DNA from 2 places in the Shouchella phoenicis genome. Region 1 is predicted to be linked to the other one. Evidence: predicted binding sites of a transcription regulator. Region 1 holds the regulator's gene; the other holds the start of a gene.
The links. Region 1 encodes NrdR, which represses ribonucleotide reductase genes. Its sites were predicted from a motif close to AACACNATATATNGTGTT; they were not measured.
Positions count from the first base shown of each region.

Region 2: a site for NrdR is predicted at 1,888-1,905, ahead of nrdI (class Ib ribonucleoside-diphosphate reductase assembly flavoprotein NrdI). Genes of this name have one in related genera too.

Region 1 is NZ_JBDFMQ010000001.1:2,589,816-2,597,659, reverse strand. Features, by position in the region: gene polA (DNA polymerase I) at 1-34, shown strand, start outside; gene mutM (DNA-formamidopyrimidine glycosylase) at 49-873, shown strand; gene ytaF (sporulation membrane protein YtaF) at 932-1,555, shown strand; gene coaE (dephospho-CoA kinase) at 1,572-2,165, shown strand; gene ABC361_RS13945 (glyceraldehyde-3-phosphate dehydrogenase) at 2,323-3,354, shown strand; gene speD (adenosylmethionine decarboxylase) at 3,561-3,953, shown strand; gene ABC361_RS13935 (DUF1499 domain-containing protein) at 4,077-4,487, shown strand; gene nrdR (transcriptional regulator NrdR) at 4,562-5,017, shown strand; gene ABC361_RS13925 (replication initiation and membrane attachment family protein) at 5,073-6,485, shown strand; gene dnaI (primosomal protein DnaI) at 6,486-7,412, shown strand; gene mqnC (cyclic dehypoxanthinyl futalosine synthase) at 7,534-7,844, shown strand, end outside.
Region 2 is NZ_JBDFMQ010000001.1:2,906,549-2,914,392, forward strand. Features, by position in the region: gene ABC361_RS15565 (glycosyltransferase family 2 protein) at 1-798, opposite strand, end outside; gene ABC361_RS15570 (SGNH/GDSL hydrolase family protein) at 929-1,714, shown strand; gene nrdI (class Ib ribonucleoside-diphosphate reductase assembly flavoprotein NrdI) at 1,973-2,365, shown strand; gene nrdE (class 1b ribonucleoside-diphosphate reductase subunit alpha) at 2,286-4,430, shown strand; gene nrdF (class 1b ribonucleoside-diphosphate reductase subunit beta) at 4,467-5,444, shown strand; gene ABC361_RS15590 (hypothetical protein) at 5,619-6,245, shown strand; gene ABC361_RS15595 (SE1832 family protein) at 6,367-6,558, shown strand; gene ABC361_RS15600 (glycoside hydrolase family 18 protein) at 6,677-7,844, shown strand, end outside.

The DNA of each region.
Region 1 (7,844 bases):
ATCGAGCGGTCCTTCTTGGTATGACGCAAAATAAGGAGGAGATGAGTTTTGCCTGAGTTACCTGAGGTGGAAACTGTAAGGCGAACGTTACTCGAACTCGTTCGTCACAAAACGGTTCAACATGTCACGATTCATTGGCCGAAAATGATTAAAGAACCAGACGATGCCCAAGTTTTTATGCAGCAAATTGTTGGGCAAACGATTCAAGATGTTCGGCGACGAGGGAAATTTTTACTGTTTGAACTAACTGATTTCGTGCTCGTTTCTCATTTACGCATGGAAGGCCGCTATGGGTTATATCAGTCTGACCAAGCTATTGACAAGCATACGCACGTCATTTTTCATTTTGACGATCAAACAGAATTGCGTTATGCAGATGTGCGAAAGTTTGGGACGATGCATTTGTTTCGAAAAGGAACAGAGGAAACGATTCTTCCGCTTATACAGCTAGGTGTCGAACCTTTCTCTGAACAATTTACAGTCGAATTGTTACAAACGGCTTATGAGCAGTCCAAACGAACAATTAAAACAGCGCTGCTTGACCAAAAAACGGTTGTAGGCTTAGGAAATATTTATGTGGACGAAGCGTTATTCCGTGCAGCGATTCAACCGGAACGTCTCGCTTCATCACTAACAGCGGAAGAAATGACAGTGTTGCATCGAGCCATTATCGATACGTTGCAAGAAGCCGTTGATGCTGGAGGAAGTTCGATAAAATCGTACGTGAATGGCCAAGGTGAAATGGGCATGTTTCAGCAAAGTCTTCATGTTTACGGTCGGAAAGATGAACCTTGTCATCATTGTGGAACGCCGATTGTAAAGACGGTTGTAGGTGGTAGAGGCACTCACTTTTGTCCACTTTGTCAACATTAACACTCATGCTGTCCCCTCCATATACTATTTCAAAGATGGAATAGTAAGGAGGGTTTTTTTGTCGTCCTTAATTGTTTTAGCTATGGCATTGAGTTTAGATAGCTTTGGTGTTGGCTTAACATACGGCATGCGAAAAATTAAGATTCCTTGGCATTCGCTCGTTTTTATCGGTTTATGTTCTGGTATCTCCATTTTAATTGCGATGAGTGTAGGGACCACCCTTGCGCAGCTTATTTCTGTGTCGGCAGCGGAAATGCTAGGTGCCTTTATCTTAATTGGCATTGGAGCTTGGGCTGTCTTTGAATCCTATCGACCTCAAAAAGAACATGTACAGAAGCAACAAAAACAAGAGATTGATTTTACCATTAAGATGTTTGGGTTTGTCATTCACATTTTACGTGATCCAGAAAAAGCCGACATGGATTCATCCGGAACTGTAACAGGACGTGAAGCACTTCTACTTGGTTTAGCTCTTTCTTTAGATGCATTTGGTGCTGGGATTGCAGCTGCGTTAATGGGTTTTTCTCCTCTTGGGCTGGCACTATCAGTTGCTTTTCTTAGTGTAATGTTTGTATTATTAGGGATGGTTGGGGGACACCGTCTTGCTCATGTGAAGTGGGTAAAACGATTATCATTTCTTCCAGGCATTTTACTTATACTTATTGGGCTATTAAAGCTGTAGTGGAGGGGTAAGCGTCTTGAATATTGGTTTAACTGGTGGAATTGCAAGTGGAAAATCTTTCGTTTCAACATACCTTTCTGAAAAAGGTCTTCCTATTATTGATGCGGATAAAATAGCGAGACTGGTCGTAGAACCAGGAACACCTGCACTTGAACAGATTGTGAATCAATTTGGTGAAAAGATTTTACAAGCGGATGGCCACTTAGATCGAAAAGCTTTAGGTTCGATTGTGTTTGCAAGTGAAGAAAAGCGGAATCAGTTAAATCGAATCGTTCACCCTGCGGTTAGAGAAAAAATGTTACATGATGCAGCAGCATATAAAAAAGAAGGGTACGACAGGATTATTTTTGATATCCCGCTTTTAGTGGAGAGTCATCTTTTTCATCTAGTTGATCAAGTTTGGGTCGTTTATGTGGATGAAGAAACGCAATTAGAACGACTTATGGAACGGGATGGATCAACAAGAGAAGAAGCGTTGCAGCGAATTCGTGCGCAAATTCCGTTAGATCAAAAAATCCAATACGGTGATCAAATCATCAAGAACTCAGGCACGAAACAAGAAACAGCTCAACAAATTGATCAACTGTTACATGGACTCAAATTTGAATAAGAAAAAGCGTAAGAGGCTACATGAATGAACCATCATGTACGCCTCTTTTTCTTATTTTACGAAAATAATGGAGTTATCAGGTTCATTTATGTTATACTAATTCATAGAATACTAATAAAAAATATAACACATTTCAGACCGAGAGGATGAAATCCAGATGAAGACAAACATAGCGATCAATGGTTTTGGAAGAATTGGAAGAATGGTATTTCGAAAAGCGTTTATGGAAGGTAACGTAACGATTAAAGCGATTAACGCCTCTTATCCAGCGGAAACGTTGGCGCATCTTATAAAATATGATACCGTTCACGGCCCGTTTATGGGAGAAGTATTTGCTCAAGATGGTAAATTGTTTGTGAATGGAAATGAAATCGTTTTACTAGCAGAGAGAGACCCTAAATTATTGCCATGGTCCGATCTAAAAATTGATATCGTCATCGAAGCGACGGGTAAGTTTAAAACAAGAGAAACAGCTGGTTATCATTTAGAAGCTGGCGCAAAAAAAGTGATTATTACAGCCCCAGCAAAAGGTGAAGATGTCACAATTGTGATGGGCGTAAACGAAAGCGATTACAAGGACAGCGACGATATTTTATCAAATGCTTCATGCACAACAAATTGCCTCGCCCCTGTTGTAAAGGTATTAGAAGAAACGTACGGCATTGAAAGCGGAATGATGACAACGGTTCATTCTTATACAAACGACCAAAAAAATATTGACAATCCTCATAAAGATTTACGTCGTGCCCGTGCTTGTGGCCAATCAATTATTCCAACGTCAACAGGTGCTGCGACGGCTATATCAAAAGTATTACCTGCTCTTGAAGGCAAATTAACGGGTATGGCTCTTCGTGTACCAACACCAAACGTTTCTCTTGTAGACCTTGTGGTGCAATTAAAAACAGATGTCACAGTTGACGAGATTAATAGCACGTTTGTTCATGCAGCGAACCATTCTATGAAAGGCATTTTAGGCTATACGAGTGAACCTCTTGTATCCATTGACTTTAATGGGGAAGAGCAGTCCGCAGTTATTGATGGTCAGTCAACAACCGTGCTAAACAATCGCCAAGTAAAAGTGCTTGCATGGTATGATAATGAGTGGGGATATTCATGTCGCGTTGTTGATTTAATGAACTACGTTGCTGAACGATTAACGAATAAAAAAGAGGCATATTCAGCTTCATAAACGAGTTTCCTTTTAATTCTACAAAATACGGTTGCAATAACGATTTAAAACAAGTATACTGAATCCCGTGAGTTCGTTTAACTACGGGATTCGTTTTTCTTGCAGCATGGGTTAGGACCTCTTTGGACTAACTTTCCCCCCTGTACGAATGCGATCCTACATGCAGAAAAGCTGTATGGCGAATAACGATTAAGGGGGATATCGATATGGATACAATGGGTCGTCATGTCATTTCCGAGCTTTGGGGTTGTGACACTGAGAAATTAAACAACATGGAATTTATCGAAAAAGTATTTGTTAATGCCGCTTTGAAAGCAGGAGCAGAAGTAAGAGAAGTCGCGTTTCATAAGTTTGCTCCACAAGGTGTTAGTGGGGTTGTGATTATCTCCGAATCACATTTAACCATTCATAGCTTTCCAGAGCACGGCTACGCAAGTATTGATGTGTATACATGTGGTCCAATTATTGATCCTAACGTTGCTGCTACATTTATTGCAGAAGAGTTAGGTGCGAAGACGAGCGAAGTAGTAGAGATTCCTCGTGGAATGGGTCCAATTAAAATCGACAAGAAAATGGAAATGAGCGAAACTGCTCGTTAATGAATAAAAAGTATTGCATTCTATGCAATACTTTTTTTGTGCGCCTAATACGCTTTCTTACATAAAACGGAACCGTATCATAAAGAAACTTATGGTATGATAGGAAAAAAGGTGAAAAGGGAGATGAAGGCTTTGGGCGTTCGGGATACGTTCAATCGAGTATTTAGTACAAGAACAGAAACAGGGGAAATCCATCCAAACAAAGAATTGCAAACACGTTACTATAAAACCACAAAAGAAAAGGCGATGGCAGCAATTGAAGAGTTGTTAAAAAAACGCGGCTTTCTCATAAAACGAAGTGAAGAGGAACGTGGTGAAATCGTTGGGCAATCAGCCAAAGGAAAAAAAGTGTTGATTGTCGTCTCTGTTATCACCGTTAAACCGTTTCGCACGGCTGTTGATTTTTCGTGCGCAACAGATACAGCTCTTCCAAGTGATTTTGGAAGTAGTAGAAAACTGACTCTTTCATTGTATCAGGAATTAGACAATACGCTGCCTTATATTGGATCTGCGCTTGGAAGTGAATTACTGTAACCTCTTGCCAGAACGAGTTTTTTTTACTATGATAGATTAAAATGAGTGTATAGGTCGCAAATGGAGATGATGAGATGCGCTGTCCCAAATGTCACCATAATGGTACACGGGTGCTAGATTCAAGACCAAGTGACGAAAGTCGCTCCATCAAACGAAGACGAGAATGTGAGCAATGTATGCAGCGTTTTACAACCTTTGAAACGGTTGAGGAGACGCCTTTACTTGTCATAAAAAAAGACGGGATGCGTGAAGAGTTTAGTAAAGAAAAAATTCTTAGAGGACTCGTGCGCGCGTGTGAAAAACGTCCTGTCCCAATTGAAACACTAGAAGACATCGTCGTAAACGTAGAAAGACAATTACGTGATGACGGCAAGAAAGAAGTTCAAAGTGAAGATGTTGGAGAACTCGTTATGGGGTATTTGGCAGAAATCGATGATGTTGCTTATGTAAGATTTGCATCTGTCTATAGGCAATTTAAAGATATTAATGTTTTTATTAAAGAACTAACAGATTTAATGAACAAAGGATAAAAGGAGCTAAAGCGAAGCTGCGCTTAAGCTCTTTTTTTCGCTAGGAGGAAAGAATGTGTCTGGACACTGGAAAGAAGTCTTACCAGTTGACTCCTATTGTATAAGGCTAGCGGACTTTATTACGGAGGTGGACGCCCATGTGCTCACCTTACTTTATCAACCTTTAATTGGAGCAGATGCCGTTGGTCTCTTTAAAAGTCTTGTTGCGCAATTGCCAAACGGAGTCTATGAGGGTGATTTTCATACCCATCAACATTTAAGTTTAATGGTCGGACTCTCGATGTCTGATTTGCTTGAAGCCCGAAAAAAACTAGAAGCTATCGATTTAATGAGAACGTATCAACGAAAATCTTCTTCAAAGCGTGCCTTTATTTATGAGATCCAACCACCGATGAAGCCGCATCAATTTTTTAATGATGATGTGCTAAGTGTGTTTCTTTACAATAAATTAGGGAAAAATGGGTATCGAGGGATTAAAGAACGATTTAGCTTAAAGCAAATAGAGAGTGACGCGTTTGAAGAAGTAACAGTGGCGTTTTCCGATGTATTTGCATCGTTCCAACACTCAGAGATGCAACCAGCTTTAAGAAATCGACAAGGTGATGCAGAGCATGCCCATCTGGCTATTATAGGAAAAGACAAGCAAGGATTATCCTTTCATACATTTGATCATGATTTAATGAAACAATCGTTATCAAGCTACGTTGTTCCAAAAGATGTGCTGTCAAAAGAGCGATTGCAGCTTATTGAAAAACTGGCATTTGTTTATCAAATTGAGCCCCTTACAATGGCGAATCTTGTGGAGCGATCCATCGTAAACGATGAGCTAGATGCGAAAAATCTTCGCAAGACCGTACAGAACTGGTATAAACTTGAGAGTAGTGCGGTTGCACCGGCGCTTGGTTTAAAGACCCAACCTGTAGCAAAGCGAACGGTTCAGGCCGAACCCCAGTCTGAAGAAGAACGAGTGGTTAAATTTTACGAAGAAACCGCTCCTCTTACTTTATTAGAATTAAGGCAAGAAGGAGCGGTCGTTTCGCCGCCAGATTTAAAGATTATTGAAGAACTCATGGTTGATTATTTGCTGAATCCTGGTGTTGTTAACGTCTTAATTGACTACAATTTATTTCAAAACGATATGAAATTGTCCAAGCTTTTTATGCAAAAGATTGCAGGTCATTGGAAGCGGAAAAAAATTGGTACTGTGCCGGATGCGATTCATCTTGTGAAAACCGATAAGCAGAAGAAGAAAGAAGGCCAAGCAAACGCGGCTTCTGGAAGACGGAACAAACGTCAAGATCAATTGCCAAAATGGTTGGTACAAGAAAAAAATGATGAAAAAAAGCAAGAGATGAAAAAAGATACAATCACTCAGAAAGAAAAAGCGAGCGGCACTGCTGATACGCAAGAGCTTGCAGATCTAATGGCTGAACGTAATCGACGCCGAGCGCAGAAGGGAGAGTATTAAATGGATTCCATACAAAATGCGTTTGCTTCAATGGACAAAAATGGACGACTTCAAAAGCAAATTGCGGAGCAAAAGCGGCGTGTCACAACGTCTAAACCGGTTCAATCCTTTTTACGAGAACAACATGAAATTACCGAAGACATGATTGATCGTGGCTTAAGTAAGCTATATGAATTTAAGAAAGAGCGAGAGAACTGTGAAGCTTGTCCGGGTTTAGATAAGTGTCCTAATATGATGCAAGGATATCGCCCTACAGTTTATGTGGAAAGAGGCGGTCTAGAACTCACGTATTCAAAGTGTCCACTTAAAATCGACGACGAAGAAAAAAATAAGCAACAAAAGCTAATCCAGTCGTTTTATATTCCCAAGGATGTGTTAGAAGCGACATTTGACCACATTGATCAAGATGCGGCTCGAACAAAAGCGATTACAGCGGCAATTAAGTTTGCGGCACAAGCACAACCTGGAGAACATGGAGAAGGGCTGTATTTATACGGCAAATTTGGTGTTGGAAAATCTTATCTTTTAGGCGCTATTGCAAATGATTTAAAAGAAAATGGCGTTAAAAGCTTTTTGATCTACACACCTGATTTCTTCAGGGAGATGAAAGGTGCGATTGGAGACGGTACTTTTCAAGAAAAACTTGAAGCCGTTCGGACAGCACCTGTTTTAATGCTAGATGATATTGGTGCAGAAACAACAACAGCGTGGACGCGAGATGAAATATTAGGACCGATTCTTCAATACCGTATGTCAGAACGTCTGCCAACGGTTTTTACATCAAATTATGATTACGATGAATTAGAGACACAGCTTGCTTACTCAGATAAAGGTGGAACAGAAGAGTTGAAGGCAAAGCGAATCATGGAACGAATTAAGCATTACACAACGTTTGTTGAAGTGGAAGGAAGAAATCGGCGTAGCTAAGAAGGGAGCGCATCCCTTCTTTATTTGTGCCTGTCATGAAGCCGATTGAATTGGAAGTTTAAGATTATCTATGATACGATTAAAGAGACTACTAGACTATTTGTGCTTGGGGGTACAAGAGATGAGTGTAGATGCGATTTTAGAAAGAGCAGTAAATGGTGAGCGCATATCTATGGCAGACGCCGTAGAACTATATAAATGTGATGACTTAGATAAACTAGGCCGAGCGGCTGACACAATTATGAAACAATGGCACCCTGAGCCTGTCACAACATTTGTTATTGGACGAAACGTCAATTATACAAATTTCTGTGATACATATTGTTCATTTTGCGCGTTCTATCGTCCTCCAAATCATAAGGATGGCTACGTTCTTGATGATGAAGTGATTTTTCAAAAGATCAAAGAAACGGAAGATGTTGGCGGTACAGA
Region 2 (7,844 bases), 320 kb from region 1:
CAGTAAGACAAGGCCTGTTAAAAAAGCAAGCAACGGAATTCGATGCCTTAAACCTAGTGCACCTGGGGTTGCAGCATTGGCAATCATATTCCATTTCCCATCACCTAATGACTTATCAATCAAGCCCTTTAATGTCGGTCGCACATAATACGTCGATTGTATCGTTGTCGACAAATAAAAGGTTTTCCCCAAATCACGCATCCGCTTATGAAACTCGATATCTTCATTGCGCTTTAATCGCTCGTCAAATAACCCTACATCTGAAAAAACAGAGCGTTTATAGGCGCCGTATGGGACCGTATCAACGTACCCTTTCCAAGCTTTTCCTTCCAGTGTACGAAATTTTGAATTGCCAACACCAAATGGGTGGGAATAGACATACTCATTTACCTTCCCTTGTCTTCCAACACCTCGTGATTGAATAATTCCGCCGACCACATCCGCATCCGGCTGTTGTTTAATACAGTCTACATATTGTTGGAGAAAGTCGTTTGGGACTGACGTATGCCCATCTACTCGCAAGATGTAGGCACCACTTGCTTCCTTAATTCCAATATTCCAACCTGTAGGTAGTGTTTTCTTTGGATTGGTTACTACTTTAATTGCGTGTCCAATTGCCACGTACTCATTCACAATATCTAACGTCTTGTCTGTAGATTCCCCGTCGACAATGATTAGGTCAAACGTAAACCCTTTTCTTTTTTGATTGAGGAGATTCTCAATTAATGAGGCGATATAGCGCTCTTCATTTCGAATGACGAGCAGCACGCTTATGTGTAACGGTTCATTATGTAACATAGGGTTCTCCTTGTTCTAAGCCTAGCAAGGCACTTGGTTATAGTAACGATTAATTAAAAAATTCTTTCTATGTGTACCAACCATGACTATAATAGATTGTAGATAATTGTCAAGAAAGGACGTAATAATGGTGAAAAAAGCAATTTTCCCTCTTGTTATTCTTTTTAGTGTAACAGGAATTATCGTAAGCTATTTGTATTATCAGCAGCAAATTTCTTCTATAGCTGAGGATGCAACGACAGCTAGTACAAGTGACCGATCGGAATTAACCACTGAAGAGGAAGTCATTAATGAGCCCGACCTTGAAGATGTCTATTCTTCTGGCTGGTTAGGAGACTATTTTGATTCAGAGCCTCCTGCTGACCAACATCTTGTATTTGTTGGATCTCACGCGTTTGAAAGCACAGAAAGTGACCTTACTTGGCCATCGATTGTCATGGATGAGACTCTCGAGGCAATTGCACCAATTGAAATGAGCTATGACGTTTTAACGTTTAGTGAAGAAACCGTAACGTCTTCTTTAATTGACGATGTGTCTTCGGCCATTATCGCAGCTGAACCAACCATTTTAATTGTTGAATCGTTTTCATTAAATGATAATCAATACTACCTCCCGTTCACCGAAGAAGAATCTGTTCAGAATTTAGCTACCTTTTTGACACATATGGAAGATGAACTACCGGATATTGAAATGATTGTTGTTCCTTCTAATCCTTTTCCTAATGCTTTACATTATTTAGACCGAAAACAAATCCTTGATGAACAAGCCGGTTCACTGCCAGGAGAATATGTTGACCACTGGCAAGAGTGGCCGACTGGATCCGAGCTAGAGACTGTTATTCAAAACCTTCGACCAAATGATGAAGGTCAGCAAATTTGGGCCGATGCATTTCTAGAATTTTTTATCGATTCATAAGCTTATGTGTTCAAAATTTTATCTGTTAATCATGTAAATTTCCGTTATAATGGACAGCGTTCTACATTTTGTAGAACGCTTTTTGTTTGTCGAAAAAACGTTGAAAATCGCTTATCCACAAAGAAAGAGTTGAAACAAGCGTGTTTTTCCCACTTTCCCACAGGTTGGGGATAAAATCAATATATTGATTTATTCGCGTTTATCGTCTACCATATGTGGTATTAGAGATATAGAACAATCTATTGGAGATGCTCACTAATGAAAATATATTTTGATTCTAGAACTGGAAATGTCAAGCGTTTTACTCAAAAATTATCGTTTGACTGTGAACAGATTACAGAGTCGTTAGTCGTGGACGAGCCATTCATCCTTATTACGTACACGACAGGGTTTGGTGATTTGTCTCCTAAGACTCGTCAATTCTTAGAAACAAACCATAGATGGCTAGTAGGTGTGGCCGCGAGTGGAAATCGTATCTGGGGAGATCGATTTGCAAGAAGCGCCGACACAATTGCTAGCACGTACCACGTACCGATTCTTCATAAATTTGAACTAAGTGGGACATCAACCGATGTTGCACACTTTACACAGGAGGCTCATTCCATTGACAACACTAACGCAAAACACAGTACCCAAGTGGGTTCAGCTTAATAACGAGCTCATGATTGCAAAAGACGGCACTTATCAATTTGAAAAAGATAAAGAAGCCGTACATAGTTATTTTGTTGACCATGTTAATCAAAATACCGTTTTCTTTCATGATTTAGAAGAAAAAATGGAGTACCTCGTTGAAAATGATTACTATGAGGAAGAGCTTCTCGAGCTTTATACGATGGAAGAAATAAAAGAAGTGATGAATGTTGCGTATAATAAAAAATTTCGCTTCCCTTCTTTTATGTCTGCCTTTAAATTTTATAATGACTATGCATTAAAAACAAACGATAAAAGCAAAATCTTGGAACGTTATGAAGACCGCGTTGCTATCGTTGCTCTCTTTTTTGGTAAAGGCGATGTCACAAAAGCCAAAGCCCTTGTTCAAGCGATGATTTCTCAGGAATTCCAACCGGCCACACCAACATTTTTAAACGCAGGGCGTAAACGCCGTGGAGAGCTTGTCTCTTGCTTCTTACTAGAAGTAAATGATTCACTAAATGACATTAGCCGTGCTGTTGATATTTCCATGCAGCTTTCAAAGCTTGGCGGTGGTGTTGCGTTAAATCTTTCTAAACTTCGTGCAAAAGGCGAAGCGATTAAAGATGTAGCCAACGCGACAAAAGGTGTGGTTGGCGTTATGAAGCTTTTAGATAATGCCTTTCGTTATGCCGATCAAATGGGACAGCGTCAAGGTTCAGGTGCAGCATATCTCAACATTTTCCATGCGGATATTAACGATTTTCTTGATACAAGAAAAATCTCTGCTGATGAAGACGTTCGTGTCAAAACACTCTCGATTGGGGTAGTCATCCCAGACAAATTTATCGAGCTTATGCGTGAAGACAAAGATGCATATCTTTTCTATCCACATACCGTTTACAAAGCGTACGGGATGCACCTTGATGAAATGAATATGGAAGAAATGTACGAAACGTTAGTGGATGACCCGCGTGTTCGAAAAGAGAAAATCAACCCGCGTCGTTTGTTCCAAAAGCTAGCAATTCTTCGTTCAGAATCTGGTTATCCTTATATCATGTTTGCAGATAATGTGAACAAAGCACATGCGAACAATCACATTAGCAATGTAAAATTCTCGAACCTTTGCTCTGAGATTTTACAGGCTTCTCAAGTATCTACCTATAACGATTACAATCAAGATGATGAAATTGGGCTCGATATTTCTTGTAACCTCGGTTCCATTAATATTATGAACGTCATGAAAAATAAATCGCTCGAACAGACTGTTGCCCTCGCTACCGATGCTTTAACACGTGTATCCGAGTCAACAAACATTACGAATGCACCTGCTGTTCGCAATGCAAACGAAAAAATGAAATCAATCGGCCTTGGCGCAATGAATCTACATGGTTTCCTTGCAGAACAACATATTGCGTACGAGAGTCCTGAAGCACGTGATTTTGCCAATAGCTTCTTCATGGCAATGAACTACTATTCAATTAAACGTTCAGCTGAAATTGCGCGCGATCGTGGTGAAACGTATTACCGATACGATGAAAGTACGTATGCAACTGGTGAATATTTCACCCAGTATGTGACAACTGATTTCACACCTGAATTCGATAAAGTTGCGGCGTTATTTGAAGGCATGCACCTCCCAACAATGGAAGATTGGAAAGAACTACAAGCATTTGTAAGTGAACACGGTCTTTACCATAGCTATCGCTTGGCTATTGCCCCAACAGGTTCTATCTCATACGTTCAGTCAGCAACGGCTAGCGTCATGCCAATTATGGAGCGAATTGAAGAGCGTACGTACGGAAATTCAAAAACGTATTACCCAATGCCTGGCTTAACAGCAAACAACTGGTTCTTCTTTAAAGAAGCATACGATATGGATATGTTCAACGTTGTGGATATGATTGGAACGATACAACAACATATCGATCAAGGTATTAGTTTTACGTTATTCTTAAAAGACACAATGACAACGAGAGATTTAAACCGCATTGATCTATACGCTCACCATAAAGGCGTCAAAACGATCTATTATGCGCGCACAAAAGACACTGGCCAAGATGACTGTCTCTCTTGCGTTGTCTAAGTTTAATCGTGCAACAAGATAAAAGGAGAGTTTCTAATGACACACGTTTATGACGCAGCCAACTGGTCGAAACACGAAGATGATTTTACGCAAATGTTTTATAACCAAAATGTAAAACAATTTTGGCTTCCTGAAGAAGTCGCCTTAAATGGCGATCTTCTTACGTGGAAGTACTTGTCTGCTAATGAAAAAGATACGTATATGAAAGTATTAGCTGGACTAACCCTTTTAGATACAGAACAAGGAAACACCGGTATGCCAATCGTCGCAGAACACGTTGAAGGGCACCAGCGAAAAGCGGTTTTAAATTTCATGGCGATGATGGAAAACGCTGTGCACGCAAAATCTTACTCCAACATCTTTATTACACTCGCAACGAGCGAGCAGATTAACGATGTTTTTGAATGGGTAAAAGAAAATCCACGCCTACAGAAAAAAGCTGATATGGTTGTATCGCTTTACAAAGGCATTCAAAAAGGAGACGACATCTCTTTATTTAAAGCGATGGTCGCGTCTGTTTATTTGGAAAGCTTCTTGTTTTACAGTGGTTTCTACTACCCTCTTTATTTTTATGGACAAGGGAAACTTATGCAAAGCGGAGAAATCATTAATTTGATTCTACGTGATGAAGCCATTCATGGTGTATATGTCGGCTTACTTGCTCAAGAAATTTACAACAAGCAAACATCTGAAAAACAAGCTGAGCTAAGAGAATTCGCATTAGATTTACTTAAAGATCTCTATAAAAATGAGCTTGCCTATACAGAAGAGTTGTATGATCCGGTTGGTTTATCTCATGATGTGAAGAAATTTATTCGTTATAATGCCAATAAAGCACTCATGAACCTTGGGTTTGATCCTTACTTTGAAGATGAAGAGATTAACCCTATTGTATTAAACGGATTGAATACAAAAACGAAATCACATGATTTCTTCTCTATGAAAGGGAACGGCTATAAAAAAGCGACCGTTGAACCTTTAAGAGATGATGATTTCTTTTTCGCGGAGAAATAAACTTAACGAACATTTACTCAAGAAAGAAGTGCGACAGGTGGTAGTTATAAAAGCCCCTCGTTCGCACTTTTTTACTGATATAATCTACAGCTACACCTCTTTTCTGCTTGCGTCTGTACAAGCCCTATACGATAATAGAGAGGTTAAGCGTTCTTTAACAAGGAGGTACAAATCATGGGCAAGATGGATGAAATGATTGTCGTTGCACCAAGAAAACACGTTTTTCATGATGAATCACTCACCTTTCAAGGTGTTGTAAGCAATCACGAGCGAGTTGCAACAATCATGAACCGTATTAATCGCCATTTTAGTGAGATGAGACGAGGCAATGCGGAAGAAGATGAGACCTATAAACAGCCCATTCCCTACGTTGTGATTCGTAAAGGGAATGACATATACGCATATGAACGATTAAAGGGTGGCGGCGAATCAAGATTACACCAGAAGTTATCAATTGGTTTTGGTGGACATATGAACGCAACCTCTTCTTCTGATTTTAAAGAGATGCTCGAAACCAACACAGAGCGCGAACTTCATGAAGAACTAAACTTCGACCCTTCCTTAATTAAAGGCACGAAAACTATCGGCCTCATCAACGACGATGAAAACGATGTCGGCCGTGTTCATATTGGTATCTTATCGGTTCTAGATTTAGCCGAGGAAGCGACAGTAACGGTAAAAGAAACAAACCAACTATCTGGAATGTGGTTGTCTGTTGACCAATTGAGTGAAACGGAGACATTCGAGCGCTTAGAGACGTGGTCACAGTTCGTTATTGATATCCTTAAAAAAGCTTCATGATTGTACAATCATGAAGCTCTTTTTCTATAGAAGCTGACCCTACATAACCAAACAAAAGACAGATTTCTTGTCACAAGTAAATCGATCTGGTACATTCAAACAAAATAAGGGAGGCATACACATGAAAACCGTGAAAGAATTGGAGCAGGAGCTAGCTGAATTAAAAAGCGATTTTGTTCGTCTACAGGGAGATGTAGAAAAAATTGAATCAACAGGCGGAAATGTGGCCAAAGCAATGGAGCAACTTGATTCCCTCGAAGCCGAAATTGCTAACGTGAGAGGCCAACTTCGCGAAGCACTAACAGAAAAATAAAACCAACTACAAAAACGATCTTAAGGAGCAGAGAGTTTAAACTCTTTGCTTTTTTTCATGCACGCCCCTCCTTATGCATACGTTTAATAGTATCAACGATTAACGGTAGGAGGTTCCTATGCAAATTCACGTTATTCAACAAGGTGAATCCCTTTATGGTATTGCACAAGCCTATAATCTTTCCCCACAGGAAATTATTAACGCTAATGAGTTAGATGCACCAAACGCATTAGTCATCGGACAAACGCTGGTTATTCCCATTGAAGGTAGATATTATTTTGTTCAACCTGGTGATACCTTATCGATTCTTGCAGCACGCTACGGCATATCGGTTGAGCAAATCATCCAAATTAACCAACTCGATCCCAATCAACCTCTTTCCCCAGGTCAAAGGCTTTACTTTCCACCTGTACCAAAAATGGAGATTGAAAGTAACGCTTATATCGAGCCGATCAACAATAATTTAACCGATGCACTTATTGAAGAAGCCCGGAAGCTCTCCACTTACCTTACTTATTTAGCCCCTTTTAGCTATCAAATTAATCGTGACGGGACACTCGGTGAGCTTACGCTTGGACCGCTACCCGATATTGCAGCTGCAGATGGGTCCTCCTTAATGATGGTCATAACCAATTTAGAAGAAGGGGCATTTAGTGGAGAGCTCGGTCAGGCTGTTCTTGAAGATGATGCACTTCAAGATGAATTACTTCGTTCCATCATTGCTGAAGCAAATCGTGTCGGTCGGTTTTCCGATGTTCACTTTGATTTTGAATTTTTGCCACCCACAATGCGCGAGCCGTACAATCAATTTTTACGAAAAGCGGTTGAACAACTCCATCCACAAGGACTTCTTGTATCAACAGCGCTTGCTCCTAAAACCAGTTCCGAGCAGTCTGGTCAATGGTACGAAGCACATGATTATCGTGCACATGGAGAAATTGTCGATTTTATCGTGCTGATGACGTACGAGTGGGGCTATTCTGGAGGACCGCCCTTAGCGGTTTCACCTATTGGACCTGTTACCGATGTCGTCGAGTATGCGTTATCTGAGATGCCATCTGAGAAAATTATGCTCGGCCAAAATCTCTATGGCTATGATTGGACACTTCCATATGAACCTGGTGGCGACTATGCAAGAGCGGTCAGCCCTCAACAAGCCATTACACTAGCTAGAGAAAATAATGCTGCTATTCAATATGATGAAGAAGCGCAAGCACCCTTCTTTTTTTATATTGATGAATCAGGTGCAACCCATGAAGTGTGGTTTGAAGACGCACAATCCATTA